3 regions of the Williamsia sp. R60 genome follow, and region 2 is predicted to be linked to each of the others. Evidence: predicted binding sites of a transcription regulator. Region 2 holds the regulator's gene; each other region holds the start of a gene.
The links. The regulator LexA, encoded in region 2, represses DNA repair genes until DNA is damaged. The targets are predictions, from matches to a motif close to CGAACANNTGTTCG.
Positions count from the first base shown of each region.

Region 1 (9,609 bases), on a different contig from region 2:
CACGCGTGGCGATGAGCTGTCCGAGCGAGCTCGATTCGGCAGCGAGCACCGACACCGCCGCGAAGCCGAGGATTCCTATGACCAGTACCTTGCGACGGCCGAATCGGTCGGCGAAATGGCCTGCGGTGAGCAGTAGCCCGGCAAAGGTGAGGGTGTAGGCGTCCACCACCCACTGCAGTCCCGAGTTGCTCGCGCCGAGATCCCGACTGATGGTCGGCAGCGCGACGTTGACGATGGTGTTGTCGATCATCACCAGGAGCACGGCGCCACAGAGGGCGACCAGGCCCCACCAGCGATTGCGCGACCGGGCGGCGGTCTTGGGTTCGACCAGCTCTGTCTTTCTCATCGACTCTCTCCTGAAGTAGGATGCTGTTCTAGTGTTGTAGTACATTGTTCTATACAAGAAGAACAGCGTGCTACTGCGATGTCAAGAGGGATCGTGCAAGTGGTGTGAAAGGATTGACGACGTGGCATCGAAATCGCCAAGGACGGCATCGCGGACCCCTGCCGGAGATGTCCGAGGATTGCTCCTCGATGCCGCCCTGCGCGTGCTGGACACCCACGGCGTGCGTGGTCTGACGGTGCGTGCGGTGGCGTCAGAGGCCAAGGTCGCGCCGATGGGCGTCTACAACCACTTCGACGGCAAGGATGGTTTGATCAATGCCCTTGTCACGGAGGGCTTTTCGCAACTTCGAAAGATGATCGGCAGCGTCGTCGACTCCGACGCCGACGTCCGGTTGAACCGCGCCGGTCACACCTATCGCGCCTTCGCACACAAGTCACCGACGCTCTACCGGCTCATGTTCTCGGGCCAGTGCGCGCCCGAAGGCGAAGTCGGAGAAGCAGCCCTCGGTGCGCTCACCGAGATCGTTCGTTACGGACAGGCCGCGGGCACCATCCGGGCCGGGGAGCCGATGGACCTCACGCTGCAGATCTGGTCCTGTGTGCACGGTGCCGTGAGCCTGGAGCTCGATGGAGCCGGGCCTCCCGACACCACCAACCACTGGGAGTTCATCTACACCCAGACCCTCGATCTGATCAGCCGAGGCGTCGCACCCTGACTCAGGGCAGCAGAATCGGAGGCAATCCCGGAATGGGGTTGGGGATCGTGTTCGGCGCAGGCCGTGCCGGTCGCCGTGTTGTCGTCGGCGGCGGAGGCGGCGGGGGTGCGGTGTAGCGCATCACCGGGGCAAGCGCGGCTTCGGTGTTGATCGGCGGCAGGGGCGGCGGGGTCGTGGTCGGGGCCGATGACGCGGTCGGCGACTGCGCGGGGGCAGGCGTTGCCGACACCGCAGTGCTCGTCTCCGGGGTGCGCAGATACCGCTGAGACTGCGGTTGACCGGTATCTTCGCTCCACGGCGCGACCACCAGGGTGGCGCCGCCGACAACAATCAGGCCGGCGATCAGCGCCGCACCGATCAGCACAAGCCGGTTCTGGCGCCGGTTGTCCACGGGCGGTGGCGCCGGTTCGGGTTCCTGCACGAGCTGGGGTTCCGATTCCGGTTCGACGACCGGTGCCGGCCGCGTATGCCGTCCCGGTACCGCCAGGGGTACGTCCGCATGCATCGCCAGGACGGGCAGGTCATGCAGTCCGGTTGTCAATGCCGCTTGCAGACCGGGCCAGATCACGTGGTCGGGCATCAGGACCACGGCCGTGACCGGGGCAGGTGAGCCGGCGGCAATCGATCGTGCCACGCTGACCGCGCGCGCCACCGCGGGAGCCAGGGCGTCGTCGAGGTCGGTCCGGGTCACCCGCAGCATGCCGACGTACTCGTGACCCATCACGAATGTCCCGTCCGAACGGCTGAGCGCCGAGCGGGCCTTGGTCATGAGGTCGAGCAGTTCACGCGCCCACTCGGCGTTCTCGGGCATCGGGGCCTTGCCGGTGCGAACCAGGTAGTCGGCCACCGAACGGTCGAATGCCCTGCCCTGCAGGTCATGGTCGTCGAGCTGCATCAGGCATTGTCCGGTTGCGGAGTCGACCGCGGCACCACGCAGACCGCCGTCGTCGAGATCGATCAGGGCGAAGGCCGGTCCGACCTGGCCGGATGCTGAGTGCAGAAGGTCACGAACCGTGCGCAGAAGCGATGGGTCGAGCCAGATCACTGCTCCCGACCTCCTCGTCGTCGTTCACCATTAGCAGTCGTTCACCAGTAGCAGTCATTCACCAGTAGCAACCGTTCGATGGCCATTCTGCACGGGACTGTCCTGTATGTCTTGTTCAGCCGCCATCGCAGCGACCCGAGTGTCATCAACAATTGTGTCATTTGTCAATGTCACGTTTAGAACTGGCATCGTGCCAGCCGGTTTAGAATCTCGGGGTGACCGAGTACCGGATCGACGACCTCGCACGCGCCGCGGGAACCACCACGCGCAATGTGCGTGGGTATCAGGACCGCGGGCTGCTGCCCCGCCCCACGCGTCGCGGACGGATCGCGATCTACACCGACACCCATCTCGCCCGGCTCAAGGTGATCAACGACCTGCTGCACCGCGGTTTCACGATCCGGCACATCGCCGACTTCCTCCTGGGTGTGCAACGCGGCGACGACCTCGTCGACGTCCTCGGGATCCGGGAGGTGGTCACCGAACCGTGGTCGAAGGCGCGATCGGAGACCATCTCGGCCGAGGCCCTCAAGTCATTGCTCAACTCCCGCAACCCGTCTCACTACAAGAGTCTCGAAGACTTCGGTCTGATCGAGGCCGACGGTGACGACTACGTGTTGCGCGACCGCGAGACCGTATACGCCTTCGGACGGCTCACCAAACTGGGTCTGACGCTGTCGAAGATCCTAGACGTGCACGGCAAGGTCGAGAAGGAGATGGCCGCCGTCGCCTCCACCCTCATTTCAGCCGGCCGCGACGTGGTCGAATCCGAACGCGGTGAGGGCTGGGTTCCCTCGGAGGGTTCCGAAAGCGACTGGGCCGCAGAGTTGATCGGCGAGATGCGCCGCACCGCGACCATCTCAGCTCACAGCGCCCTCGACCGCGCCCTCGATCGCGACCTCGCCCATCAGCTCGACGACTACCTCCGCAAGGCTACGGACTGACCAGTTCTGCAACTCCGGTGGTCGAATTGCCGCCGAGCGCGTAGTACTGCCATCCGGCGGCGATCCACTGGCCGGCGTTCAGGCATCGTCTGCCGTCGACGATGTTGGTCTTTCGCACCACGGGTGCGAGCTCATCGGGTTCCATGTGCACGAACTCGGCCCACTCGGTGAGGACGAGCACGGCGTCGGCGTGCTCGCAGGCCTCGCGGGCGGATGAGGCGTAGGTGAGGGTGGGAAACATCTTGCGAGAGTTGGCGATTGCCTTGGGGTCGAAGACGTTGACGGTCGCGCCCTGCAATTGGAGTTGACCGGCGACGTTCAACGCCGGCGAGTCTCGGACGTCATCGCTCTCGGGCTTGAATGCCGCGCCGAGAACGGCGATGTTGGCGCCGAGAAGGCTTCCGCCACACACTTTGGTGGTCAGTTCCACCATGGCTGTGCGACGGCGCATGTTGATCGAGTCCACTTCGCGCAGGAAGGTCAGCGCCTGGTCGGCACCGAGTTCGCCGGCTCTGGCCATGAATGCCCTGATGTCCTTGGGGAGGCAACCTCCGCCGAAACCCAATCCGGCGTTGAGGAATCGGCGGCCGATGCGGTTGTCGTAGCCGATCGCGTCGGCCAGCATCGAGACGTCGGCCCCACTTGCCTCACACACCTCACTGATGGCGTTGATGAATGAGATCTTGGTTGCGAGAAAGGCGTTCGCCGAGACCTTGACCAATTCGGCGGTCGCCAGGTCGGTGTGCAGGAAAGGGATCTCCTCGGCGAGCAGGTCTGCGTAGAGTTCGCGCACCAGCTTCTCGGCATGGCTCTCAGCATTGGCGCGATCTGTGCCCAGCACGATGCGGTCGGGGTGCAGGGTGTCCTGGATCGCGAAACCCTCGCGTAGGAACTCAGGGTTCCAGGCCACCTCGATGGTTGCCGCCTCATGCGCTCCCGCGGTGGCGCGGCGTTGCAGATCGGCGGCGGTTCCCACGGGCACCGTCGACTTACCGATGATGAGGTGCTCGCCACGCAGTCGCGGGACGAGCTCGTCGAGCATGCTGTGGACGTGCCGGAGGTCGGCGGCGTACTCGCCCTTCTTCTGGGGAGTTCCGACTCCGAGGAAGTGGATGGCGGCGAAGTCTGCCGCTTCGTCATAGTCGGTGGTGAAGCGCAGGCGTCCGTTGTCGAGGTTGCGGCGCAGGACCTCGACGAGTCCGGGTTCGTAGAAGGGCAGGTCACCGGCAACGAGGGTCGCGATCTTCGCCTCGTCGACGTCCACACCGAGGACTTCGTGTCCGAGTTCGGCCATACATGCTGCGTGGGTGGCGCCGAGATAGCCGCAACCAAAAACTGTCACCTTCATACGTTCGGTCATACCCATCTGCGTACGGACTATGTCTGTCTGGCCGGGGTGGTCGAGGTGACGAGTCGGGGTCAGTCGTGCGAAAAGTTGAGGTAGGCCTTCGACGGAGTCGGTCCGCGTTGACCCTGGTATTTCGATCCGACCGAGGCGCTTCCGTAGGGGAACTCTGCCGGGCTGGACAGCTTGATGAGACACAGCTGGCCGATCTTCATGCCCGGCCAGAGGGTGATCGGCAGGTTGGCCACATTCGACAGTTCCAGAGTGATGTGGCCGGTGAAGCCCGGGTCGATGAACCCGGCGGTCGAGTGGGTCAGCAGTCCGAGGCGGCCGAGCGACGACTTTCCCTCGAGGCGGCCCGCGAGGTCGTCGGGCAGGGTGCAGACCTCGAGGGTGGATCCGAGGACGAACTCGCCGGGGTGCAGGACAAACGGCTCCCCTTCTTCACGCTCGACCAGCGTGGTCAGATCGTCCTGGCGTTGGGCGGGGTCGATGTGGGTGTACCGGGTGTTGTTGAACACCCGGAACAGGCCATCGAGCCGGACGTCGATGCTGGAGGGTTGCACCAGCACGGGGTCGAAGGGCTCGATGGCCAGGCGGCCATCAGCGATCTGGGCGCGGATGTCGCGGTCGGAGAGCAGCACACGAAGAGGTTAGCTGCCAGGGTGCGCTCACCAGGTGGTGCCTGCTGGTTCCTGGATCGTCACGTTGATGCGGTTGAAGAAGTTCGTGGTGGCGATCAGCAAGATGATCGCCGACAGTTCCTTCTCGTCGAAGTTGTCGGCAGCTTCGTCCCAGACGGTGTCGGGTATTGCGTGGCCGCGGGAGTCGGCCAGGCGGGTGGCGTACTCGGCGAGATTGAGCGCGGCGCGTTCGGGTTCGGTGAAGAAGGGCGATTCGCGCCAGACGGCCACGGTGGAGATGCGGTCGTCGCTTTCCTCTTCCGCCTTCAGGTTCTTGGCGTGGGCGTGGACGCAGGCGGCGCAGCCGTTGATCTGGCTGACCCGCAGTGCGAGGATTTCGCGGAGTGAGGCCGACAGACCGCCTTGGTCCATTGCTCCGAACAGGTGTGGGATGGCCTTGGTTGCCTGCGGCAGAACGGTGGCGGGGTTGGTCATGCGTGCGGTCATTGAGGACTCCTTCATCGGGGCGGCGATGTTGTGTCACATCGGCCGTGTCGGGCGGTTCATAGCTCTGACACGACGGAGAAGGGGAATGTGACCGATGGAGACAAACGATTTTCTGCTCACCGAGTTCGAGGCGAATCGCGGGCATCTGCGAGCGGTGGCCTATCGGATGCTGGGTTCGCTCAGCGAGGCCGAGGATGCTGTTCAGGAAACCTGGCTGAAGGTGGTCGGCGCCGACACCGATGAGATCTCGAACATCGGGGGCTGGTTCACCACGATCACGTCGCGGGTGTGTTTGAACATGTTGCGGTCGAGGCGGACTCGCCAGGAGGAGCCGCTGGAGATTGCGCACGTGCCCGACCCGATCCTTGCTCCGACTCGATGCGGCCGACGATCCGGAAGGCCAGGCGGTACTGGCCGATTCGGTGAGTGTTGCGTTGTTGGTGGTGTTGGAGACCCTGAGCCCGAGTGAGCGTTTGGCGTTTGTTCTGCATGATCTGTTCGCGATGCCATTCGATGAAGTGGCGCCGATTGTGGGCAAGACGCCGGCGGCGGCCCGCAAGTTGGCCAGTCGTGCGCGTTCTCGGGTGCAGGGGGCGACGCCGCGGTCGCAGGGTCTGGCCGAGCAGCGGCGGGTGGTGGAGGCCTTCACGGCTGCGGCTCGGGGTGGCGACCTGGAGGCGCTGATGGCTGTGCTGAATCCGAACATCGTCATCCGTACCGACGTGGCCGCGGACCGCGCACCTGTTGAGGTGTTGGGCGCCGAGGCTGCGGCCCGGGGCGCGATTACGTTCCAGCGGTTCACCGAGCGCACGCAGATGGTGCGCATGAACGGCGGCATCGGTGTGCTGGCCTTCTCTGGCGACACGGTGTCGTCGATCGCCGCGTTCACGGTGTCCGATGGCCGTGTGGTGGCGATGAATATCGTGGCCGATCCAGAGCGGTTGGCGCAGCTCGATTTCTCGGGCGTCATCTAGCGGACCGCAGCTTTGGTCACGACCCGTTGTCCGCCGCGGGTGCTGAACCAGATCGTCCGGTTGTTGTGCAGGACCACCCGGATGATCCCGCGGGTCTTCATGTCGTGATGCTCCTTGCACAGGCATTCGAGGTTCGCCTCGATGGTCCATCCACCGGCCGACGGGTTGGCATGGTTGAACGGGACGACATGGTCGAGTTCGCACTTGTCAGCGGGCACGGTGCAACCCGGATAGCGGCAGTGCCCGTCGAGGGCGCGAACTATTCGGGCGAGCTTCGATCCGGGTCTGTATCGCAAGGCGCCGGGCGGCGGCGTGCTCCAACCGCCGTGCCCGTCGGGGGTCGGCGGCGCCTTGATTGGCGGTGGTGGGCCAAGGTTTCTCTCTCCCAGAACTATTCGATCTCCGCCGTCGACCGAGTTCATCAAGGCGGCCGTGAGGTCTTCGCTGGTTACCGGCGCATCGCCGGCAGAGTTGATGAGTTCGAGAACGGCGGTGAGCGCGTTCTCCCCGATCGTCACCAGGCCCTTCCACCGCGATCGGCCCGCCAATGACCGCGACTGCTCGCAATCCAGCGGCCCATATCCCATCAGGTAACCGGGGTTCGTCGACAGCCCCAAGACCGTCGGCAGATCCACCACCAGCTCGGTCCATGCGCGTTTGTGTCGATCGGTGGAGGTCGGGGTCGGCGCCGTGTCGGCGGGCTCAGCCGTGTCGGCAGGCGCGGCGGCGTCGGCGATTGCATCGAGCACCGCATCCACCTGCGCCGCACGATCATCGGCTGCAATCTCCTCGAGCTGAGCCTTGGCGCGCACTGCTTCCTCCGCAGTGCAGGCCGTGATCAGACTCGCCATCCCGCCTGCTCGCCGGCGCACCACCACCCGGCGGGCCGGATCCACGAAGTCACCATCGTTGGCCACGTCCGGCTCGAATGGCATCAGATGCCGGTCCAGTTCCTCGGCGAAGACGTAGTCGCCCAAGAGCATTGCGTCTTCGGCGAGTACGCCGTCCAGATCCATCAGGGCGTCCCGATAACCGCGGGAAGCGCGGTGATACAGCGCCTTGAGTTTCTCGATGCTCAGCTCGCCACAGGCAAATGCGTCCGCCAGCGACGGGAGATGGTCGAGCAATCGCTGGCACCGCAGCAGATGGTCGGCCTGCCCGGTGGTGCATCGCCAGGCGACCGCGATCTCGCACGCAGCCGCCCGAGTGCCGTTCTCGTCGTCGTTGCTGGAGACGTACCGGTAGTACTCGAGGTCGTCATCCAGCCGCTGAGCCCACGCCCGATTCACCTCGTGAATCCCAGATCGCATCCGCGACAACAACTCTGACGCCTCAGCGTCCATCGTAGTGGCCCCCGCCCAACTCATGATTCGATCATACGTTCGAGGTCTGACAATCCGTCAGACCGAGCGCTGACCACCACTGCCGGGCATGCCTGTTAACATCGCTCTCGCGGCCAACGCCGCACGCCGATGTAGTTCAATGGCAGAACGGCAGCTTCCCAAGCTGCATACGCGGGTTCGATTCCCGTCATCGGCTCCACCGAGGGGCAAGCGCCCAGTCGCTCTACTTCGCAGTCGCTCTGTCCCGACCCAAGCTCGTCAAAATCACCGGCCCATCGTCGGTCACGGCAATCGTGTGTTCACTGTGAGCGGTGCGCGACCCATCGGCCGAACGAATGGTCCAGCCGTCTTTGTCGTAGACGATCTTGTCGGTGCCCTGCGCCAGCCACGGTTCGAGGGCGAGGGTAAGGCCGGGCTTCAGCTTGAGACCCCGTCCTGCCCGTCCCACATTCGATACATGCGGGTCTTCATGCATGGTGCGCCCGAGGCCGTGCCCACCGAACTCGGTGTTCACGAGATATCCGAAATCTGTTGCCACGCCGCCGATTGCTGCTGAGATGTCGCCCAGACGGTTGCCGGTGACCGCAGCGGCGATACCTGCGGCGAGAGCCGTTTCGGTGGCTTCGATGAGCCGCTCGTCCTCAGGACGCGGAGTACCGACGATCAGGCTCCGCGCCGAATCGGCAACCCACCCGTCGATCGACACCGCGATGTCCATGCTCAGCAGATCGCCATCGCGCAGCACGTAGTCATGCGGTAACCCATGCAGCACAGCATCATTGACCGACAAGCAGATGACGTTGCGGAACGGTCCGCGGCCGAACGACGGCGAGTAGTCCCAGTAGCACGACGTGGCGCCGCGCTCGTCGATCAGGTGACGGGCACGGTGTTCGAGGTCGAGGAGGTTCACCCCCGGGGCAGCGCGCCCGGCGAGGTCGTCGAGCAGTTCGGCGATGAACAACCCTGTGACACGCATCGCCTCGATCTCCCGCGGCGTCTTCAGTTCCAGCACAGATATCCCTTTCACAAACCCAAGTCCGGTATTTAAATACCAGCGTAGCCGTCGACCCGGTATTTTCATACCGCGCCAGGTAGACTCGCCACATGGTTCGTCTCCCGTTGACTCCTGCCCAAGTCGCCACCGGCCAGCGCCTGGGTGCATACCTGCGCCAGGCCAGAGGCGAGCGCACTCTCATCGAAGTCGCCCAAGAGGCGGCCATATCGCCGGAAACACTCCGCAAGATCGAGACCGGCCGGATGCCGACACCGGCGTTCACCACCATCGCCGCACTGGCCCGGGTACTGGCCCTACCCCTCGACGATCTGGCGAACATCTGTCTCGTACGCGAGGACCTTCAGAAAAGCGGCTGAGCACCAACTTCATCCCCGATAGCGCCAACCAAGGGATATATGCCCTCGAGGCACGCCCACGGGGACGATGTTGGTGAAGTCGCGATCGCGGTCACGGAGTAGCCGACAGGACTACAGTTTGTTCCATATCGTGCATCTTGCTCGGTGGCAAGCGGATGGAGCTCAAGCAATGAGCACCGAGAACAACGATGCATACAAGCGGATAGCCGAACTGGCCCGCGACATGAGCGAGCATCTGCCCAACGATTCAGCGACCGCTCTCGGTGAGCTCATCCACAACGCCGTGGACCACATCCCGGGTGCAAGCTATGCCGGGATCACGGTCGTCTCCAGGCAGAACAGAGACGTCGCCACGCCGGCGGCCACCCACGAGGTCCCCCGGACACTCGACGCCCT
Region 1 covers NZ_JBSSGR010000001.1:85,804-95,412, reverse strand. Annotated here, with positions in the region: gene ACVWY6_RS00365 (MFS transporter) at 1-346, opposite strand, end outside; gene ACVWY6_RS00360 (TetR/AcrR family transcriptional regulator) at 468-1,061, shown strand; gene ACVWY6_RS00355 (hypothetical protein) at 1,063-2,106, opposite strand; gene ACVWY6_RS00350 (MerR family transcriptional regulator) at 2,322-3,050, shown strand; gene ACVWY6_RS00345 (UDP-glucose dehydrogenase family protein) at 3,040-4,398, opposite strand; gene dcd (dCTP deaminase) at 4,470-5,039, opposite strand; gene ACVWY6_RS00335 (carboxymuconolactone decarboxylase family protein) at 5,067-5,525, opposite strand; partial or broken gene ACVWY6_RS00330 (sigma-70 family RNA polymerase sigma factor) at 5,620-6,499, shown strand; gene ACVWY6_RS00325 (HNH endonuclease signature motif containing protein) at 6,496-7,866, opposite strand; tRNA gene ACVWY6_RS00320 (tRNA-Gly) at 7,968-8,041, shown strand; gene map (type I methionyl aminopeptidase) at 8,066-8,854, opposite strand; gene ACVWY6_RS00310 (helix-turn-helix domain-containing protein) at 8,947-9,213, shown strand; gene ACVWY6_RS00305 (GAF and ANTAR domain-containing protein) at 9,383-9,609, shown strand, end outside.
Region 1: ACVWY6_RS00325 (HNH endonuclease signature motif containing protein) is a predicted target of LexA. The motif match lies at 7,871-7,884, and genes of this name have one in related genera.

Region 2 (9,609 bases):
GCTGCTCGTGCGTGCCCGGCCCTCTGGGTTCGACTGGCTGGTCCCCGGCATGCGCTTGGAGCTGATCACCGAGCTGATCCGCACCCTGCCGAAATCCCTACGGCGGCAAGTGGGACCGGCCCCCGACCTGGCCGCGCGAATACTGGAGTCGGTGACACCGAGGAGCAAACCTGTCACCGAGGCGGTGGCCGCCGAGATCCGTGTGCGCACAGGTGTTGACGTCGCAGCGTCAGATCTACGACTGGCCGCACTCCCCGACCACCTGCGGATGACCTTCACCGCCGTCACCACCGACGGCGAAGTTCTCGGACGTTCCAAGTCGCTGCGCGAACTGCAGGATCGACTGGCCGGTAGATCTCGCGCGGCTCTGGAGAGTGAGGCCGGCACCGCATCCCGACCTGTGGCCACCACGTGGACCGCGGACACCTTCGGAGACATCAGCCGCACATTGCGCAGTTCTGTTGCCGGCCAAGACATCACAAGCTATCCCGCCCTGACCCGCCGGGGCAGTGGTTTCACGGTGGTCGCCGTGCCCACCCAGGCCGAGCAGGCTGCGAACATGTACGACGCTGTTGTCGAGATGATCGTCTCCAGCGTTCCGCCACTACGACCGTCGGTGACTTCGACTCTGAGCACCGCGGAGCGACTCGCCCTCAGCCAGAGCCCCTACCCGGACACCGCTGCTCTTCTGGCCGATTGCGTTCGGGCTGCCGTGGTGGACCTTGTACCCAACCCGCCGAATGTCTGGACGCCAAGCGAATTCGCTGCACTTCGGGAAAATGTGGCCCGCCAGGCAACCGGGAGGGCAACGGAGAAACTACGCAGGGTGGCGACGATCCTGACCCGCGTGGCGCCCCTACGAACGGCGATTACCGCGGCCGGCAGATCGATCGCCGCCGACGACGTGCGGGACCAGCTGGACGAGCTGCTGTTCGACGGATTCGTCTCTGCGACACGCGACGAACACCTCGCGGAGATCCCCCGCTACCTCGATGCTGCGAGGTCGAGGCTCGAACAGCTCCCGGCAGGCGCCGCTCGCGATGCCCAGGCGATGGCGGCCATCGACCGGGTGGTGTCGGCGTGGACTGATCACCTGCGACACGTGCCGCCCGGTCGCCGGGACGCAGTCAACGAGCAAGCTGGATGGATCGTCGAAGAACTGAGAGTCGGATTGTTCGCACAGCACCTGCGTACTGCGTATCCCGTGTCGGAGAAACGGGCGATCAAGGCCATCCGGGAACTGCGCTGATCCGGCGGCACCACTGCCGGACGAAAGGCGGTCAGGGTTTGGCCGCTCGCAGATCGTCGATCTCTTTCTGGAAGTCTTCGACTGAGTCGAACGAGCGATACACCGACGCAAAGCGAAGGTAAGCGACCTCGTCGAGATCCCGTAACGGGCCCAGGATCGCCAGGCCCACTTCGTTGCTGGGAACTTCGGCCGATCCTGAGGCGCGGACGGCCTCTTCGACCTGCTGCGCGAGCAGGTGCAGCCGGTCATCGTCGACCGCACGGCCCTGGCAGGCGCGCCTCACGCCCCTCATCACCTTCTCGCGACTGAAGGGTTCGGTGACGCCGTTGCGTTTGACGACCGCAAGGACTGCGCTCTCCACCGTGGTGAACCGCCGTCCGCATTGCGAGCAGGCCCGCCGACGACGAATCGCCTGGCCCTCGTCGGCCACCCGTGAGTCGACGACCCGCGTGTCCTCGTTCTTGCAAAACGGGCAGTGCATGCAGGGTTCCTCGGACGTCAGCGGCCCCGTCGGAATGACCGGACACTCTGTTGTAGAGGATACCGCCCGGCCGATTGCTTGCCCCAGCACTGCAGCTACCGCGCGTAGATCGGCGTCACCAGGGATTGCCCGGGCGACAACGCTGAATTGCTCATCGCGTTGAGGTCCATGATCTTCTCCACCACCGCTTCGGTCGGCATCTCGGGAGCGATTCGAGAGGCGATGTCGCCCAACGATTCTCCTGACTGCACGTGGACGACCGCCGTCCCGGTGTTCGCCGGAGCGGCACCGCTCTCGACAACCCGGCCGAAGAACATGAGGAACAACACGAGCATCATCAGGCCGATTCCGACCACGGCGGCCCCGGCCCAGGCACGTCGGCGGAAATACACATCGCGCTCGACGACGGCAGCCGACGGTGCGTAACTGCCAGGCTCGGAGCAGCCCACCACAACACGGCGGTCTGCGGCGAGCCTGCGGTCGGCCGGCCGGCGAGTACTGTCGACACGCGCTCGCGCCGTGCGGGTGTACTGATCGGAGGCGACGGGCCCACCGACTCGGGCGAGCCGGCGACGGGGCCGCTCAGCGGCCGGGCGGCTGATGGTGGTGGCTGCAGTCATTGTTCGATCCTCGGGTCAACAGTTCGATCACTCGTTCGATTGAACGAATGTTCGAGTTGTATCACGGGGGTCCGACACACGCCACGCCCAATCGAACAAATGTTTGAGAGTTGTGACAGATTGCATTAGCGTGATCCCCATAATCCAACGAACAACGTGTGCGTTTTCTTCTCTCGACAGCTACGACACCTTGGCCGGACACCGTACGAACTGGAGGACCTGATGGCCGATACGACAGACACCCGGACGCCGCCGGACGCGGCGGCCGCGACGGTGGTCACTTCCGAACCGCTGGCCGAGGGGTCGCTGACCCCGCGCCAGAAAGCCGTACTGGAGGTGATCCGGGCGTCGGTCCGCGAACGCGGCTATCCCCCGTCAATCCGCGAGATCGGTGATGCCGTCGGCCTCACCTCCACGTCGTCGGTCGCTCATCAGCTCCGCACCCTCGAGCGCAAAGGATTCCTCCAGCGCGAGAACAACCGTCCCCGGGCGGTCAACATCCAGGACACCGACCTCAATCCGGCCACGGCGGCCGGCCAGGTCCAGGTACCCGACGAATCCCTGCCGACACCGACGTTCGTTCCGGTCCTCGGCCGCATCGCGGCCGGCGGGCCGATCCTGGCCGAGGAAGCCGTCGAAGACGTGTTCCCGCTACCGAAAGAGCTTGTCGGTGAAGGATCTTTGTTCCTCCTGCGGGTGGTCGGCGAGTCAATGATCGATGCCGCCATCTGTGACGGCGACTGGGTGGTCGTCAGGCAGCAGAATGTCGCAGACAACGGCGACATCGTTGCGGCCATGATCGACGGGGAGGCGACCGTCAAGACGTTCAAACGCACCAAGGATGCGGTGTGGCTGATGCCGCACAACCCGGTGTTCGACCCCATCCCCGGCGACAACGCCGTTGTGTTGGGCAAAGTCGTCACGGTGATGCGGCGCCTCTGAGGCGTCCGGCAACATCCTCGGCAACCGAACAAACGCGGGTACTACGCAGACACGAGTGGGGTGCACCTTCCGGTGCACCCCACTTCGCGTAGTTATGAAACGTACTCAGACCCCGAGGCTTCGGCCGATGACTTCCTTCATGATCTCGGTGGTGCCGCCGTAGATGGTCTGCACGCGTGAATCGAGGAAGGCCTTGGCCACCGAGTACTCACGCATGTAGCCGTAGCCGCCGTGCAGTTGCAGGCAACGATCGATGAGGTGGACCTGGTTCTCGGTGGCGTAGTACTTCGCCATCGCCGCGTCCGGAACGGTGAGCTTCTTCTCGTTCAGCAGTTCGATACACCGATCGACGAACACACGGGTGGTAGCGGTGGACGTCGCCAGTTCGGCGAGCAGGAACCGCGAGTTCTGGAAGCTACCGATCGGGCGGCCAAATGCCTTGCGGTCCTTCGTGTACTGGATTGTCGTCTCGAGAACCGACTCCATGGCACCGGCCGCCACAACAGCGATCGACAGGCGCTCGCGCGGGAGGTTCTGCATCAGGTAGATGAAGCCCATGCCCTCCTCGCCCAGGAGGTTCTCGGCGGGCACCTTGACGTTGTCGAAGCTCAGCTCGGCGGTGTCCTGCGCCTTCATCCCGACCTTGTCGAGATTGCGGCCGCGTTCGAATCCCTCCATACCGCGCTCGACCACCAGCAGGCTGAACCCCTTCGCACCGGCCTCGGGGTCGGTGCGGGCCACCACGATGACGAGGTCCGCGTTGATGCCGTTGGTGATGAACGTCTTGGAACCGTTCAGCACCCAGTTGTCGCCGTCTTTCTTGGCGTTGGTCTTGATGCCCTGGAGATCGGACCCGGTGCCGGGCTCGGTCATCGCGATCGCGGTGATCAGCTCACCGGAGACGAAGCCGGGCAGCCAGCGTGCCTTCTGCTCGTCATTGCAGAGGTCGAGCAGGTACGGCGCCACCACGTCGTTGTGCAGCGCGAAGCCGATACCGCTGTAGCCGCCGCGGACGGTCTCTTCGTCGATGATGGTGTTGTAACGGAAGTCGTCGACTCCCCCGCCGCCGAACTCCTCGGGCGCCTCCACCGCGAGGAATCCGTTCTTGCCTGCTTCGACCCAGACATCCCGGTCCACCAGGTTCTGCTCTTCCCAGCGTTCGTGGTTCGGCGCCACGTGCTGTTCGAGGAAGCTCCGGTACGAATCGCGGAAGAGAAGGTGCTCGGGCTCGAAAAGGGTGCGTTCCATCGTCAGGTCTCCATTACAGGTGGCATTGGTTGGATATCCAACTGTAACCGGATTCTACATCTGGCCCAAAGCTGCAGTTCGGAGGGCTATTCGGCTGACTCGGGAATGGCCAGAGATGCCAGCTGGCGCGACAGCGCGGCAGGCACCGTGGCGGTGATCGCAGTCCCGTCCGCCTCGTGACGTTCGGTCAATACGTCACCCTCGGCATGGATCCGGGACACGAGGTCGCCACGCTCATACGGCACCCGGACACTGACGTGCACGTCGTTCCTGGCCACCGACTCCCGGATGCGATCGAGGAGTACGTCGATGCCCTCGCCGGTGGCCGCCGAGATGAACACAGCTGTCGAGAACAGCCCTTTGAGCTGCGCCAGTACCAGCGGGTCGGCGGCATCAATCTTGTTGATCACGAGCAGTTCGGGCGGAGCTGTTGCATTCTCCTCCTCGAGCACGGATTCGATCACCTTCCGCACCGCCATGATCTGGTCGGTCGGAACCGGGTCCGAACCATCAACGATGTGCAGGAGCAGATCGGCGTCGGCGACTTCCTCGAGGGTCGAACGGAAGGCCTCGACCAGCTGGGTGGGCAGATGCCGGACAAATCCGACGGTGTCGGTGATGACCAGTTCACGGCCATCCTCGAGGGACATCTGACGGGTTGTCGGATCGAGGGTTGCGAACAAGGCGTTCTGGACCAGCACGCCCGATCCGGTCAACGCGTTGATCAAACTCGATTTGCCGGCGTTCGTGTACCCGACGATGGTCACCGCTGACGCGGCAGCCTGCTTTCGCTTGGCGCGCTTGGTGGTTCGTGACGTCTTCATCTCGCGGATCTCGCGCCGCAGTTTCGCTGTGCGTTCGCGGATCCGTCGGCGGTCGGTCTCGATCTTCGTCTCACCGGGTCCGCGCAGTCCGACGCCGCCATTGCTGCCGGCACGGCCACCCGCCTGCCGGGACATGGATTCACCCCAGCCACGAAGCCGCGGGAGCATGTACTCCATCTGTGCCAGCGCGACCTGCGCCTTGCCTTCTCGCGACGTCGCGTGCTGGGCGAAGATGTCGAGGATCAGCGCAGTTCGATCGACAACCTTGACCTTGACCACTTTTTCCAGAGCGGTCAGCTGAGCAGGGGTCAGCTCGCCATCGCAGATGACGGTGTCGGCGCCGGTGGCCAAGACGATCTCACGCAGCTCGTGAGCTTTGCCGGACCCGATATAGGTTGCCGGGTCGGGCTTTTCACGACGCTGGATGAGACCTTCGAGAACTTCCGACCCAGCCGTCTCGGCGAGGGCCTTGAGTTCGGCGAGACTCGAATTGGCCTGCGCAGTGGTGCTGCCCTGCGTCCAGACCCCGACCAGGACAACCCGTTCGAGTCGTAGCTGGCGGTACTCGACCTCGGTGACGTCGGTGAGCTCTGTGGACAATCCGGCGACGCGCTGCAGCGAACTGCGTTCGTCGAGCTGGAGTTCGCCGATCGTCGGCGCGTCGCGCTGATCGTTGCCGGCCTTGTTGTTTTCGGTCATGAGATCACCATGGTGACACTCGGGTAGGTGTGGTGCATACCGATTTTAGAGCCATCCCTCGTTGAGCACTCCGGCGCCGACGAGTACCGACGGGCCGCGCAGCGTTGTGTTCTCGTCATCGACCGTCACCGTGATCTGACCCCCGGGAACGTTGACGAGTACCGTCCCCTCGGACCTTCCCATGAACCGCAGAGCAGCGGCGCCGGCGGCGACGACTCCGGTACCGCAGCTGCGGGTTTCACCGACTCCGCGTTCATGGACCCGCATCGTGATCTCGGCGTCCGCAGCGCCTGCCGACAACGGTGCGGTGATCAGCTCGATGTTCACACCATGGGGAAAGACTGTGTTGTCGAACGTGATCGACCCGCACAGATCGATGTCCGCCAGATCCTGCGGCTTCAACCCGTCGACCACGCACGCCAGATGGGGATTGCCGACATCCACCGACACCCCGGCGTACCGCCGGCCGTCGATCTGGGCTTTGCTGTCGACGCCGAGACGGGCTGGGCCCATGTTCACGGTGACGTCGGCCGACGAACCCGTCACAGCGTGCACCGTCACCGGCCGCGCACCCGCGCGCGACCCGACGGTGAAGGAGCGTTCGGACACGAGCTCGTGCGCGGCAAGGAAATGCGCGAACACCCGGACACCGTTGCCACACATCTCCGCGATCGAGCCGTCGCCGTTGCGGTAGTCCATGAACCAATCGTCGTCGGCTATGCCGGCGCCGAGCGCTGTGAGCACACCCGCGTCGCGGAGTGCCCCGGCTGTGGCGACCCGGAGGACCCCGTCCGCCCCGATGCCACGGTGACGATCACACAGCGCCGAGACGAACTCCGGGGTGAGGTCCAACTGCACGCCGGGGTCGGGCAACAGCACAAAATCGTTCTGTGTGCCGTGCCCTTTGACGAAGTCGACGCGTGCGAACATTGTGTCAACGATACGCGCCCGACCTCCTCATCTGCCTGCCGCGCGCAGCGCCTGACCCGTGAGGTCCGGCGACGAGGCGTCGAGCCAGTGGATGCGAGGGTCACGGCGAAACCAGGACCGTTGCCTGCGTACGTAACGCCGCGTACCGATGAAGGTCAGCTCCTGCGCGCGGGCCACGTCGTATTCGCCGTCGATGGCGGCCATGACCTGTGCGTATCCGATGGCGCGAGCCGCGGTGACACCGTCCCGGAGGCCGGCCGACAGCAGTGTCTCCACCTCGTCGACGAAGCCCGATCCGAACATCGCACTCGTGCGTCGCTCGATCCGCTCGTCGAGCTCTGCGGTGTCGCGATCGAGTGCGATCACCGTCGTGTCCCACCTGGGGTCACCGATCGTCGGAGCCGACGCGGCGAAGGGCTGACCCGTCAGCTCCACCACTTCCAACGCCCGGACGATCCGGCGACCATCGGTGTCCAGGATCTGCCGGGCGGCTTCCGGATCCACCTGCGCCAGCCGGTCATGCATCGCCCGTGTTCCGATTCGCGCCAGTTCGTCTTCGTGGCGCCGTCGGACGGCCGGATCAGTGGCCGGGAAGTTCCAGTCGTCGAGGAGTGCCTGGATGTACATCATCGATCCACCCACCACCACCGGTGTTCGCCCCTGCGCCAGGAGACGCTCGATGTCCTCGCGGGCGGCCTGCTGGTACCTGGCGACGGTCGCCGTCTCGGTGACGTCGAGGACGTCGATCTGATGATGAGTGATCCCGCGACGCTCGTGCACGGGAACCTTGGCCGTACCGATGTCCATCCCCCGGTACTGCTGCATCGCGTCGACGTTCACGATGTCCCCGCCCAGCTCGACCGCCAGATCGAGCGCGAGGTCGGACTTGCCACTGGCCGTGGGCCCGATCACCGCGATGGGCTTCGTCCCGGCGGTCACGTGTTCCACCAGGCCACCGTGTAACCCACACCGAATGGCGCCCCCGCGTAGCGGACCTCGGACGCCAGAGATGGTCCGGCAAAGGCTCCAGATGCCACCTGCCACGCTGCCCTGCCCTCGACGCCGAACTCGGCACACCGCGATTCGTCGAGCCCCGAGATCGTGTTGTGGTCGGCCGCTGCGAGCGCGCCGTCGATCATGTCCTGGAACTCGACCGCACCGCGCTTCAGCCCACCGGGCGACTTCTCGGTGATCGTTGTTGCACCGTCGGCCACCACGAGCAGACCGACAGGCTCCGGGGCCGACGCGAGCCGCGACCTTAGGTCGGACCCTTGCCGTAGACACGACTGCGCGGGCGCAGCCGGGTCCACGACCTCCACCGTGAGCGCAACATGTGGAGCCGTCCGGGACCGGAGCCATCCCCCGATCAACACTGTGGTGGGCATGCCGGCATCAGTCGGCTCATCAGAACCCGGGACCAATTCCACTGCCACATCGACACCGAAACCCGCCAGGGTTCCCCGCGCAGACATCTCACGTCGAGGGTCTCCGGCACCGACAAGTACCCAGCGACTGCACATTTCGGCGAGTTGTCCACAGACGTCGAATGCCGCGGCCCGCACCGGTGCGACCTCCGAGAGCGCCGGCCCGGACAGTTCTGGCACCAATACCGGCGCGCCCGGGACAAATGCAGCGGCAACCAACACCTGCGCCACGCTAGCCGACGCGCGTGAACCCAGAATGCGCCCGACCGGCCGATTGTCCACGAGTGTCCACACACAAGCCGGTGACCTGCTTCAATGATAGAGGCGGTGCGCCGCCACCCGGGTGTGGAGACCGTTCACCGCCGGTAGACAAACGCAACTGGCAGCCGTGTCGCGCGGCAGGAACTAGGTACTGAGATGACCGAGCAGCACACGCCCGCACCGGCCGCACCAGAGACACCGGCGCCCGCCCCGGGACCCAAGCCTGGTCCCCGGCCCGGCCCGCGACCGGGCCCGCGCCCCGGTCAGCACCCCCCGGCAAAGGTCCACCCCGCACCTGCGGAGGTGATACGTCCCGCGTCGGATCCCTCGAAGTTCGGGCGTATCGACGATGACGGCGCCGTGTGGCTCAAGACCTCCGAGGGCGAACACCAGATCGCCTCATGGCAGGCGGGCACAGCCGCCGAAGGCCTGGCGCACTTCGGTCGGCGATTCGACGACCTCGTGGTCGAGGTCGAGTTGCTTGAGGAACGCCTTGACGCCGGTACCGGCGATCCCCGCAAGACCAAGACCGCAGCGGCCACACTACTCGACACGTTGCCCACGGCAGCGGTCATCGGAGATGTCGATGCCGTCGCATCGCGACTGAAGCTGATCATCGACGGCGCGGACGGCGCCGCCGAAAAGGTCAAACACGACCGGGACGAAGCCCGTGCAAAGGCCGTCGCCCGCAAAGAAGAGCTCGCCGCCGAAGCAGAGCAGATCGGGTCGGAGTCGACCCAATGGAAAGTCGCCGGCGACCGCATGCGGGTCATCCTCGAAGAGTGGAAGACCATCAAAGGCGTCGACCGCAAGACCGACGACCAGCTGTGGAAGCGCTACTCCAAGGCCCGTGACACCTTCAACCGCCGTCGCGGTGCACATTTCGCCGAGATGGACCGCGAACGCGCCGGCGCCCGTTCACGCAAGGAAG
Region 2 covers NZ_JBSSGR010000004.1:268,051-277,659, reverse strand. Annotated here, with positions in the region: gene hrpA (ATP-dependent RNA helicase HrpA) at 1-1,249, shown strand, start outside; gene nrdR (transcriptional regulator NrdR) at 1,281-1,730, opposite strand; gene ACVWY6_RS20220 (LysM peptidoglycan-binding domain-containing protein) at 1,826-2,350, opposite strand; gene lexA (transcriptional repressor LexA) at 2,573-3,292, shown strand; gene ACVWY6_RS20210 (acyl-CoA dehydrogenase family protein) at 3,398-4,540, opposite strand; gene hflX (GTPase HflX) at 4,627-6,063, opposite strand; gene dapF (diaminopimelate epimerase) at 6,109-6,993, opposite strand; gene miaA (tRNA (adenosine(37)-N6)-dimethylallyltransferase MiaA) at 7,021-7,932, opposite strand; gene ACVWY6_RS20190 (class III extradiol ring-cleavage dioxygenase family protein) at 7,929-8,639, opposite strand; gene ACVWY6_RS20185 (DUF349 domain-containing protein) at 8,835-9,609, shown strand, end outside.

Region 3 (9,609 bases), on a different contig from region 2:
ATAGCCGAGATTGTGTTCTAGGCTGCGGTCGAAAGACCTCCCGCCGTTTGTCGGTGCGAGGGTCGCGGTAGCCGTTGTCGGTCAATGTGTTCAGGCGGTGTGAACCACGGATGGCCGTCGTCACCCATGTTCACGTCCCATCCCTGGTGGTGGACCATTCGGTGGTGATGGCGACACAACAGGACGGTATTGTCCAGGCTGGTCTTGCCGCCCTTGGACCAGTGTTCGATGTGATGAGCGTCTGTCCATCCCGCTGGGCGCCCGCATCCTGGGAAAGCGCAGCCACAGTCCCGGGCCAACAACGCTTTACGAATCGCCGGCGTTACAGTGCGGTGCTCACGCCCGACATCAAGCGGTACGCGTTCGCCGTTGAGAATCATCGACGTCAACGTGGCATCACAGGCCAGCATGCGGGCAGATTCACCACTGATCCGTCCCATCCACTGCAACCGGAACGGACTCGAATAACCCTTCTCGTTCAGAAACGCGGTGTACTCATCCACCGACCCATGAAGGCCCGGCGGATGCGGGCCTTCACCGGCCAACTCGCGCGCATCGACAGTCATCGTCACATGCGGACGCACCCCACCCACCGTCGGGCGATCTTCGCCCTGCAGATACGCATCGATCAACCGCTCCAAACCCTCGGCCATCCTCTGCTCTGCCGACCGCGGATCCGGCGTCCCATCCTCGGCTGGTACCGGCCGGGTCAACGGATCCAACCCGGTCAACAGTTTCTCCCCGAACACCGCATCAACATCGAACCGGCCACGCACCCGACCATCTGATTCCTTGCCGATCGACACCTGGTTCAGTGCAGCGTTTTCCGCTACCGGCACCACCCCGGCTTCGCACGCGAGCGCGAACGCATCGCCACGAGCGCGTTCGGAGATCTGCGATGGTGTCGCCCCCGACCACGCCTGCCCCAGCAGCCCGTTGATACACGCCTCCCGCGCCGCGCCCGGTAAACCCGGAACCGCCCGTTCAACATGGGCGACACCCCGCACGATTGCATCGACTTGCTCCCCGGAAAAGTCACCGTCGCCGGCATGAGCAGCTACCCGCGGCAATGCCGTCAACCCGCGCCCGATCCGCACCATCCGGTGTGAACATCCCGGCGCCAGACCACCTGTCATCAACAATGCTGCAGTAGACGACTCGCCCAACCTCTTGGCAACACCCCGACAATCCAAAGCCCCCGCCCACACCGACAACACATGATCGACCAGATGACGCACCCCAATCAATGCCACCACCTGCTCAGCCAACTCCCCATCAGCCTCAGGTGGCGACCCCTGCGCAAGCACAGTCAACGCTGTGCGGATTCCCCCGATATCCATGACTTGAGCATAGGTCCGAAAGTCTATTCGCACAACCGTTCGAACAAAGAAATATGTTGCGTGACAATCACATTCGACGAATAGATCTATCGGAACCCCTCAGCCTACCGCTGCAGTCTGACACCGCAGGAGAATGTCAAGTTCTCAGAACCTGGTGGCCCACTCGACGCGGCCAACGGCCCACTCGACGCGGCCAACGGCCCACTCGACGCGGCCTACGGCCCACTCGAGGTCTGCGAATAGACTCCGGATCAGACGGTCTTACCCGGGTTGAACAGACCCGTCGGGTCGAGTGCCCTGCGGATGGTGCGTTGCAGTTCGACACCGTCAGGCCCCAGCTCCCGTTCGAGCCACCGTTGTTTGAGTACGCCGACGCCGTGTTCGCCGGTGATGGTTCCGCCCAAAGCCAGTGCGGTGCCGAAAATCTCGTCGGCGGCGGCAACAGCACGGTTATACGCATCCGGGTGATCGCGGTCCACCACGATGATGGGGTGCAGGTTACCGTCGCCGGCGTGGCCGAACGTGTAGATGGCGGTGCGGTGGCGGGTGGCGATCTCGGCGACCGCCCGAATCGCGTCGGCAATGCGGGTGCGGGGTACCGCGATGTCTTCGATGAGCGCTCGGCCGTGGCGTTCCAGCGCAGGTAACGCTGCTCGGCGAATCGCCAGCAACTCGTCGGAGACCTGCGGATCGTCGCCTACGCTGACTCGAGAGCTGAAATGGCCGAACACTTCTTGCACGATCCGCGCCTCGGTGTGAGCTCCGAACCCGTCGGTCTGCGCGACCACAAAAGCACCCGCGGCATCCGAGGGAAGACCGAGAAGATCCCGGCTCTGCCGCAGCGACGCCTCGTCGAGCATTTCCATGATCGAGGGACGAACGCGCGCGGCCAGAACTGCAGTGGTGGCCGCGGCCGCCTGCTCGACATCGTCGAAGTACGCAGCGATGGTGACCGTGTCGGTGGGCTTGGGCTGCAGGCGGACCGTCGCCGACACGATCACCCCGAGAGTTCCTTCCGAGCCGGTGAACAAACTGGTGAGGTTCAGGCCTGCAACACCTTTGGCAGTGCGACGGCCGGTGTGGATCAACCGGCCATCGGCCAGCACAACGCTCAGACCCAGGACCGAATCGCCGGTCACGCCGTATTTGACGCATCGGAGACCACCTGCGTTGGTGGCGATGTTGCCACCGATGGTGGAGATCGAGGCGCTGGCCGGGTCGGGCGCGTAACGCAATCCGTACCGGCCCGCTTCGGCGTCCAACGCGGCCGTGATGACACCCGGTTCCACCACTGCGAGTTCGTCGGCGGGCGCGATGTCGGTGATGCGGTTCAGGCCACTGACGTCGAGGACAAGTGAGCCTGACCCGGCACTGGCGCCGCCGGCCAAACCTGTTCCGGCGCCCCGGATCACCACCGACAATTCGGTGTCCGACGCGTAGGACACCGCGTGTTGAACATCGTCGACGGTCTTTGCCTGCACCAGTACTTCTGGTGCTCCGACCGGGTTGAATCCCGAACGGTCGATGCGGTACTCATCAGGGATCTGCACGCCGGTGCGGACGGTACCGGTGAGCGATTGTTCCCACAGGGCAAAGGAGGTCACGCTTCATCATGTCCACCCGAGCGGTGTGATCACCAATTCCGGATGATCGCAATGTCTGATCGGTCGGCCACATGGAACCGGATTGATCCGAAAGCGCTTGTCACCTGTCGGTTGTGCGGGGGCGGCGGTAGCTTCAGCTCATGTCGAGATACGTGATCGTCGGAGCCGGGGCAGTCGGAGCCAGCTTCGCTGCCGCCCTGAGTGACCGCACCGACGTCGTGGTGGTGGCCCGAGGCACGAACCTCGACCATCTGCGCAACAAACCGCTGACTTTCCGCACCTCTGCGGGCACCCGAAGTGTTCGACTCGACGCCGTCGCGATCGACGAACTGCAGTTGCGCGCCGGTGATGTGCTGGTGCTCGCCGTCAAGACCCAGCACGTGGGCGACGTCGCGGAAACCCTGGCGTGGAAGCCCGTTCAGTCGCCGGCCGGTGAGGTGGTCGGATCCGCTGCGGAGACGCTGCCGGTGGTGACCTTGCAGAACGGCCTCGACGCCGAGCGAGCCGTCGCGCGATGGTTTGCGCACATCATCGGTGCAACGGTCCTGATCGCCGCGCGCTACACCGAGGTCGGCGAAGTGAGAGTGGGCGGCAAACCCAGCCTGGGCGGCGTGCATCTGGGTCAGCCGTATCGCTCCACCGGCATCGGTGCGGACGCCGTTCGCGAATTCGCCGCAGATCTGCGGGCGGTGAACATCGATGTCTCGGAGACCGCTGACATCACCAAGATCAAGGCAACCAAGATCCTCCACAGCGTGAAGAACGGCCTCGAAGTGCTGGCCGGTGACCAGTCCGATCGGGTCCAGATCGGGTCGGCGCTCGAAGCGGAGGCGCGACGGGTGCTCACCGCGGCTGGAATCGAGTACGGAGCCACTCGCGAACTCGTCATCAACCCCGAGCAGACCAGCTTCGACCCCGACATCGACGTGGTCGCGGGACAGCAGTCCACCTGGCAGAGTTTTGCGCGGGGAGCAGGTTCGCATGAAGGGGACCACCTCAACGGCGAGATCGCACTGCTGGCCCGATTGCACGGCGTGGACGCTCCCCTGAACACCAGATTGCAGGCGCTGCTGGGTACGGCATCGGAGCGAGGCGGTGGCACAGATCTGGCGGGTCTCGACTCCCTGGTCGAACTCGCGGCGGCGTCGTCCGCACGCTGACTCCTCCGGACCTTCGGCACTATCGTGGGCGAGGTGCATTCGACCTCAGACGTAGCTGTCATCGGAGCGGGCATTGTGGGCCTGTCCACCGCGTACGCACTCCAGCGCAGCGGTCTGTCCCTCACCGTGTACGACAGCGGTCCGCCGGGTGGTGGCCAATCGGTTGGCGCATCACGACTTTTCCGGCACGCGCATGACGATCCCCGCATGGTGGGTCTTGCGGTCGAGGCGCGGACGCTCTGGGACCGCTGGTCCGTCGATCTCGGCACCGAGCTCATCTCGGCGGACGGGTCGATCGCGCTCGGAGAGGTCGCGGCCAGCCGGGTCGACACGCTCCGGTCACGTCCGGGCATCCCGGTACGGCACCTGTCCGGAGACGAATTGCGTTCGCTGATGCCAATTCTGGCGCCGTATGACGGCCCCGCCGTGTTCGACGAACGTGCGGGTGCGATCCGCACCCAGGCCGCCATCGGTGCACTGGCGAACAGCTTGGCCACACCGGTCGTCACAGACCACGTTGTGGCGCTGCGTCCGCTGGGTGATGCACGTGTCGAAGTACGGGCCGGCTCGAACGCGAGTGTCCACAATGACGTGGTGGTGTGCGCGGGCCGCGGCACGGTTCCGTTGGCAGCCGGCATCGGACTGTCGCTGCCGGTGACGGTGAAGGCGCACGCCCGGGCGTCGTTCCGGGTGCGTGACGACACCCTTGGGGCGCTACCGAATTTGCAAGACGGCAGTGGTGTGTTCGAGGAGGCCGGTATCTACGGGGCGGCGCACCCTGATCGGTCGGCGTTCGGATTGGGCATCGCCCGTGAGGTGGAAACGACCGAGCCCGGTGGTGTGGCTGATCCGGATGCCTTGGCAGAGCTGATCGACCGCGCCGCGGTCTATGTGGAGAGGGCGCTCCCGGGCCTCGATCCGAAGCCGTTGCAGCCCATCAGTTGCTGGATCACCACCTTGCCCTGGGGTGATGACGGCGTTGCCATCTGGCAGGCCGACCACATCTTTGTCCTGGCCGGTCACAATCTCTTCAAACACGCGCCCGTGTTGGGTACGACCCTGGCGCAGTCGGTGACGGCCGGATCGGTGCCCGAGTTGTTCCGTCCGGAGTCGATGCTGGGCGGCGGCTGACCACTGGATCCGGCACAGCGATGTGACAAGGTGAAACCCGTGGTTCTCTTCCCGACGCTGAATCAGTCCGCTCTCGCCAATGGCGCCGACAAACCTGCGGTGGTGACCGTGGGGGATGTGGTGCTCTCCCGTAGCGATCTCGTCGGCGCCGCCACGTCGGTGGCCGAGCGGATCCGCGGTGCCCGGCGCATCGCGGTACTCGCCGAACCCACCGCCCAGACAGTGGTGGCCATCGTCGGCGCCCTCATCGCGGGTGTCGCTGTGGTCCCGGTGCCTCCCGACTCCGGCACAGCGGAACGCGAGCACATCCTCGCCGACTCCGGTGCGCAGGCCTGGCTGGGGGCCGCGCCCGCTGAACCGGGGCTGCCGGTCCTTCCGGTGCGGATGTACGCGCGGTCGTGGCACAGCCATCCGGAGCCACACCCGGACTCCACGGCGCTGATCATCTACACGTCGGGCACCACCGGCCTGCCCAAAGGTGTGCCGGTGACCCGCCGTGCCATCGCCGCCGGTCTAGACGCTCTTGCCGACGCCTGGGCCTGGACCGCCGATGACGTTCTGGTCCATGGTCTTCCGCTCTTTCACGTGCACGGCCTGGTGCTGGGTGTTCTCGGTCCGCTTCGCGTGGGGGGATCTGTGGTGCACACCGTGAAGCCGACGCCCGAGGCGTACGCGTCGGCGCACGGATCGATGTATTTCGGGGTCCCGACGGTGTGGGCTCGGATAGCTGCCGATGAGACCTCAGCTCGCGCGCTCGCCTCGGCCCGGCTCCTGGTGTCCGGGAGTGCCCCGCTTCCCGTTCCGGTGTTCACCACCATCAAGGACCTCACCGGTCACGAGATCGTCGAGCGCTACGGCATGACCGAGACACTGATCACCGTGAGCACTCGTGCCGACGGCGAGCGACGACCGGGCTGGGTGGGCACTCCGGTGGCCGGCGTCGAGACGCGGCTGCGCGACGATCAGGGCGCGGACGTCCCGCATGACGGGGAAAGCATTGGCGCACTGCAACTCCGGGGACCGATGGTGGCAACCGGTTATCTCAACCGGCCCGATGCGACCGCTGAGTCGTGGCTCGACGACGGCTGGTTCGCCACCGGCGACGTCGCAGTGATCGACCGCGACGGCATGCACCGGATCGTCGGTCGATCATCCACCGACCTCATCAAGACCGGCGGCTACCGGGTGGGCGCGGGGGAGATCGAGACCGTGCTGCTGGGTCATCCCGCCGTGCGTGAGGCAGCCGTCATCGGCGTCCCCGACGACGACCTGGGCCAGCGCATCGTGGCCTGCGTGGTGGGGGAGGACATCGTGGAACAAGACCTGATCGATCTGGTGGCCACCGAACTGTCGAATCACAAACGCCCGCGCGAGGTGCGGGTTCTGGAATCACTACCCCGCAACGCCATGGGCAAGGTGCAAAAGAAACTGCTGCTGTGAACGATCAAGGGTGACACGACGACGTCGCTTCGGCGTTTGCCGAAACCGTCCGCGCCCGCAAGCCACTGCCGTTAGCGTGGTTGCACGGCGACGAGGAGGTTCCGGTATGCATGCACTCCGTGCTGCGGTCGAGGCGAACAACATCGACGAGATCGAGTCATTACTTGCAGAGTCAGTCACCTTCCACAGCCCGGTGGCGTTCCATCCCTACGAAGGCCGCGACACGGTGGCGGCCATTCTGCGAACAGCTTTCGAGACGTTCGAGGACTTCGAATACGTCCGCGAGTTGGACTCACCGCTCGATGGATACACCGGCCTGGTGTTCAAGGCGAAGGTCGACGGCCTCGACGTCCACGGGTGCGACTTCATCCACGAGAACCCCGACCACGAGATCGACGAGTTCACGGTGATGTTGCGTCCGATGAAGGCAACACACAAGTTCGCGGATCTTATGGGCGAGAAGCTCGAGGCGGTACTCGGTAGCTGATCAGCGCCGAAACGCCCGCGCGTACTGCGGTGGGTGGGCCAACGGCGCGCCGAGCCGGTCGGCGGCCTGCCGGAACCACGACGGGTTGCGGAGCAGCTCCCTGGCCAAGAACACGGCGTCGGCCTGCCCGTCGGCGATGATTCCTTCGGCCTGCTCGGCGTCGGTGATCATCCCGACCGCCGCCGTCGGCACGTCGGCCTCGTTCCGGACGCGGGATGCGAACGGCACCTGGTATCCCGGGGCCACCGGGATGGCGGCATCGGGAACGGTGCCGCCGGTCGACACATCGATGAGATCGACGCCGAGCTCCTTGAGCTCGAGGGCCAGTTTGACGGTTTCGTCGGCCGTCCACCCCTCCCGGTGATCGGCGGTGTCCCCGGCGAGCCAGTCGGTGGCCGATACGCGGACGAACAACGGGTACTCGGTCGGCCACTGTCCGCGGACTGCGGTCACCACCTCGAGCGCAAAGCGGATGCGGTTGTCGAATGATCCGCCGTAGTGATCGGTACGGGTGTTCGAGTGCGGTGAGAGGAACTGATGGATCAGATAACCGTGGGCTCCGTGTAGCTCGAGCACGCGGAATCCCGCGTCTGCCGCCCGACGCGCGGCCGCCGCGAAGTCGTCAATGATTCCACTGATCTCGTCCACGCCCAATTCGCGGGCTGCCGGCAGGCGACCGAACGGCACATCGCTGGCACCGACTGTGGGCCAATGATTTTCGACACGTTCCTGATCGGGCCACGGACGGCCGGTGGACCCTTTGCGGCCGGCGTGCACCAGTTGGATGCCAGGCACGGTGCCCTGCGCCGCGAGGAAACCGGTGAGCCGACGGAACGCGTCTCGTTGACGGTCGTTCCACAATCCGAGGTCGTAGTCGCTGCTGCGACCGTTGGGGGTGATGGCGGTGGCCTCGGTCATCACCAGAGCCGCCCCGCCGACCGCGCGGGCCCCGAGGTGTTGCAGATGCCAGTCGGTGACGCTGCCTGTGCCGGGACCGTCGGGTACGGCCGCGAACTGCATCATCGGCGACATCCACGCCCGATGGGCGAAGGTGACGTCTCGGAGCGTCAGGGGCTCGAAGAGATGGCTCATGGGTTTGCTCTTTCTACAGGCCGAGGAATGACCGGGCGGCCGAGGTCAGCGACGTCGACCCGGGCCCGTGCGCGGCGGCGAATCCGACGGGGTCGGACTCGGCCATGTCGAAGGGATAGTCACTGCCGCAGACGATATGGTCGTCGGCAGCATGTTTCATCAGCAGGCGCAGTGCACCGGCATCGTGGGTGACGGTGTCGAAGTAGAGTTCCGCAAACGCCGCGGTGGGCGGTCGGGCAGAACCTCTGCGAACATCGGGCCGGTTCCGCCAGCCGTGGGTCCACCGGCCGAGCAGGTCCGCCGAGCAACCACCACCGTGCACGAAACAGATTCGCAGATCAGGTAATTCGTCCTTGACGCCTCCGAGGATGAGCGACGCGACAGCCGTCGCGGTCTCGACGGGGTTGCCGATGAGGTTGGCCAGATAGTGGTCCGACCACTCGGGGCGGGGGAGTTGCATCGGATGCACGAGGACTGCGAGCTGCAGTTGCGCTGCGGTGGACAGCACGTGGCGGAGGGGGCCCCGGTCCAAGGAGTCGGGTCCCAGCAGCGGTGGGATGGCAACACCGGCGATGCCGGGGACCGAAGCGAGCTTCTTCATCTGTGCGGTGGCGGTGTCGGGGTCTCCGATCGTCACCATGCCCAAGCCCACCAGTGCGCCACCGGATCCGGCGACGACGTCGGCCAGTGCGTTGTTGAAGTCGTCCACGTAGGTCTCGGTGCCGTCCGCCTGCATGGGGAAGGCGAACGGAGGTGCGGACAACACTCGTACCCCGATGTTGTTGCGCGCCATGTCGTCCAGGATCGCCGGTACGTCGCTCATCGCGGAGGCGTCGATCGACAGGGAGGTCTGGCCGAGAAACAGCTGCCCTTCCCTGTCGTGCATGGCTCCGAACGGGGAGCCCGGCGGCAGTCCGAACAATTCTCGGGGCAGCCAGTGGGCGTGTACGTCGATCACGCCGGCGGCGATGGGTTCGGTGATCATGTCCTCAGATGTTTCCGTCGGCGGGAGCCAGAGGCAACGGCGCGTTTGCACTGTCGAGGTGTTCGACGGTGGAGAAGACCAGGTCGGTGTCGCCGATGTTCTCGATGTCGTGCAGCAGGAACTCGCCCTCCCCGAAGCGGAAGTGGCGGGTCTCGCCGGCTGAGTAGGAGACCTCGCGCACGGTGCCGTCGTGGGTGTGCTGACGGCTTCGGCCGGCATTGATCGCGGTCCAGAAGTAGTCCAGCACGTGCCGGTGCGCGTGCCAGCGTTCGCCCGGCGCGAGCCGGATCTCCCAGACCCGCACGCGGTCGTTCTCGCTGAGAAGCCGTGAGCCCACGTTGCCGTCATGGGCGTTCTCGGCGAACTCGGC
Region 3 covers NZ_JBSSGR010000002.1:773,602-783,210, forward strand. Annotated here, with positions in the region: gene ACVWY6_RS10535 (DUF222 domain-containing protein) at 18-1,340, opposite strand; gene ACVWY6_RS10540 (FAD-binding oxidoreductase) at 1,592-2,944, opposite strand; gene ACVWY6_RS10545 (ketopantoate reductase family protein) at 3,085-4,104, shown strand; gene ACVWY6_RS10550 (NAD(P)/FAD-dependent oxidoreductase) at 4,138-5,235, shown strand; gene ACVWY6_RS10555 (acyl-CoA synthetase) at 5,275-6,675, shown strand; gene ACVWY6_RS10560 (nuclear transport factor 2 family protein) at 6,782-7,162, shown strand; gene ACVWY6_RS10565 (NADH:flavin oxidoreductase/NADH oxidase) at 7,163-8,254, opposite strand; gene ACVWY6_RS10570 (amidohydrolase family protein) at 8,268-9,239, opposite strand; gene ACVWY6_RS10575 (cupin domain-containing protein) at 9,244-9,609, opposite strand, start outside.
Region 3: ACVWY6_RS10535 (DUF222 domain-containing protein) is a predicted target of LexA. The motif match lies at 1,357-1,370, and genes of this name have one in related genera.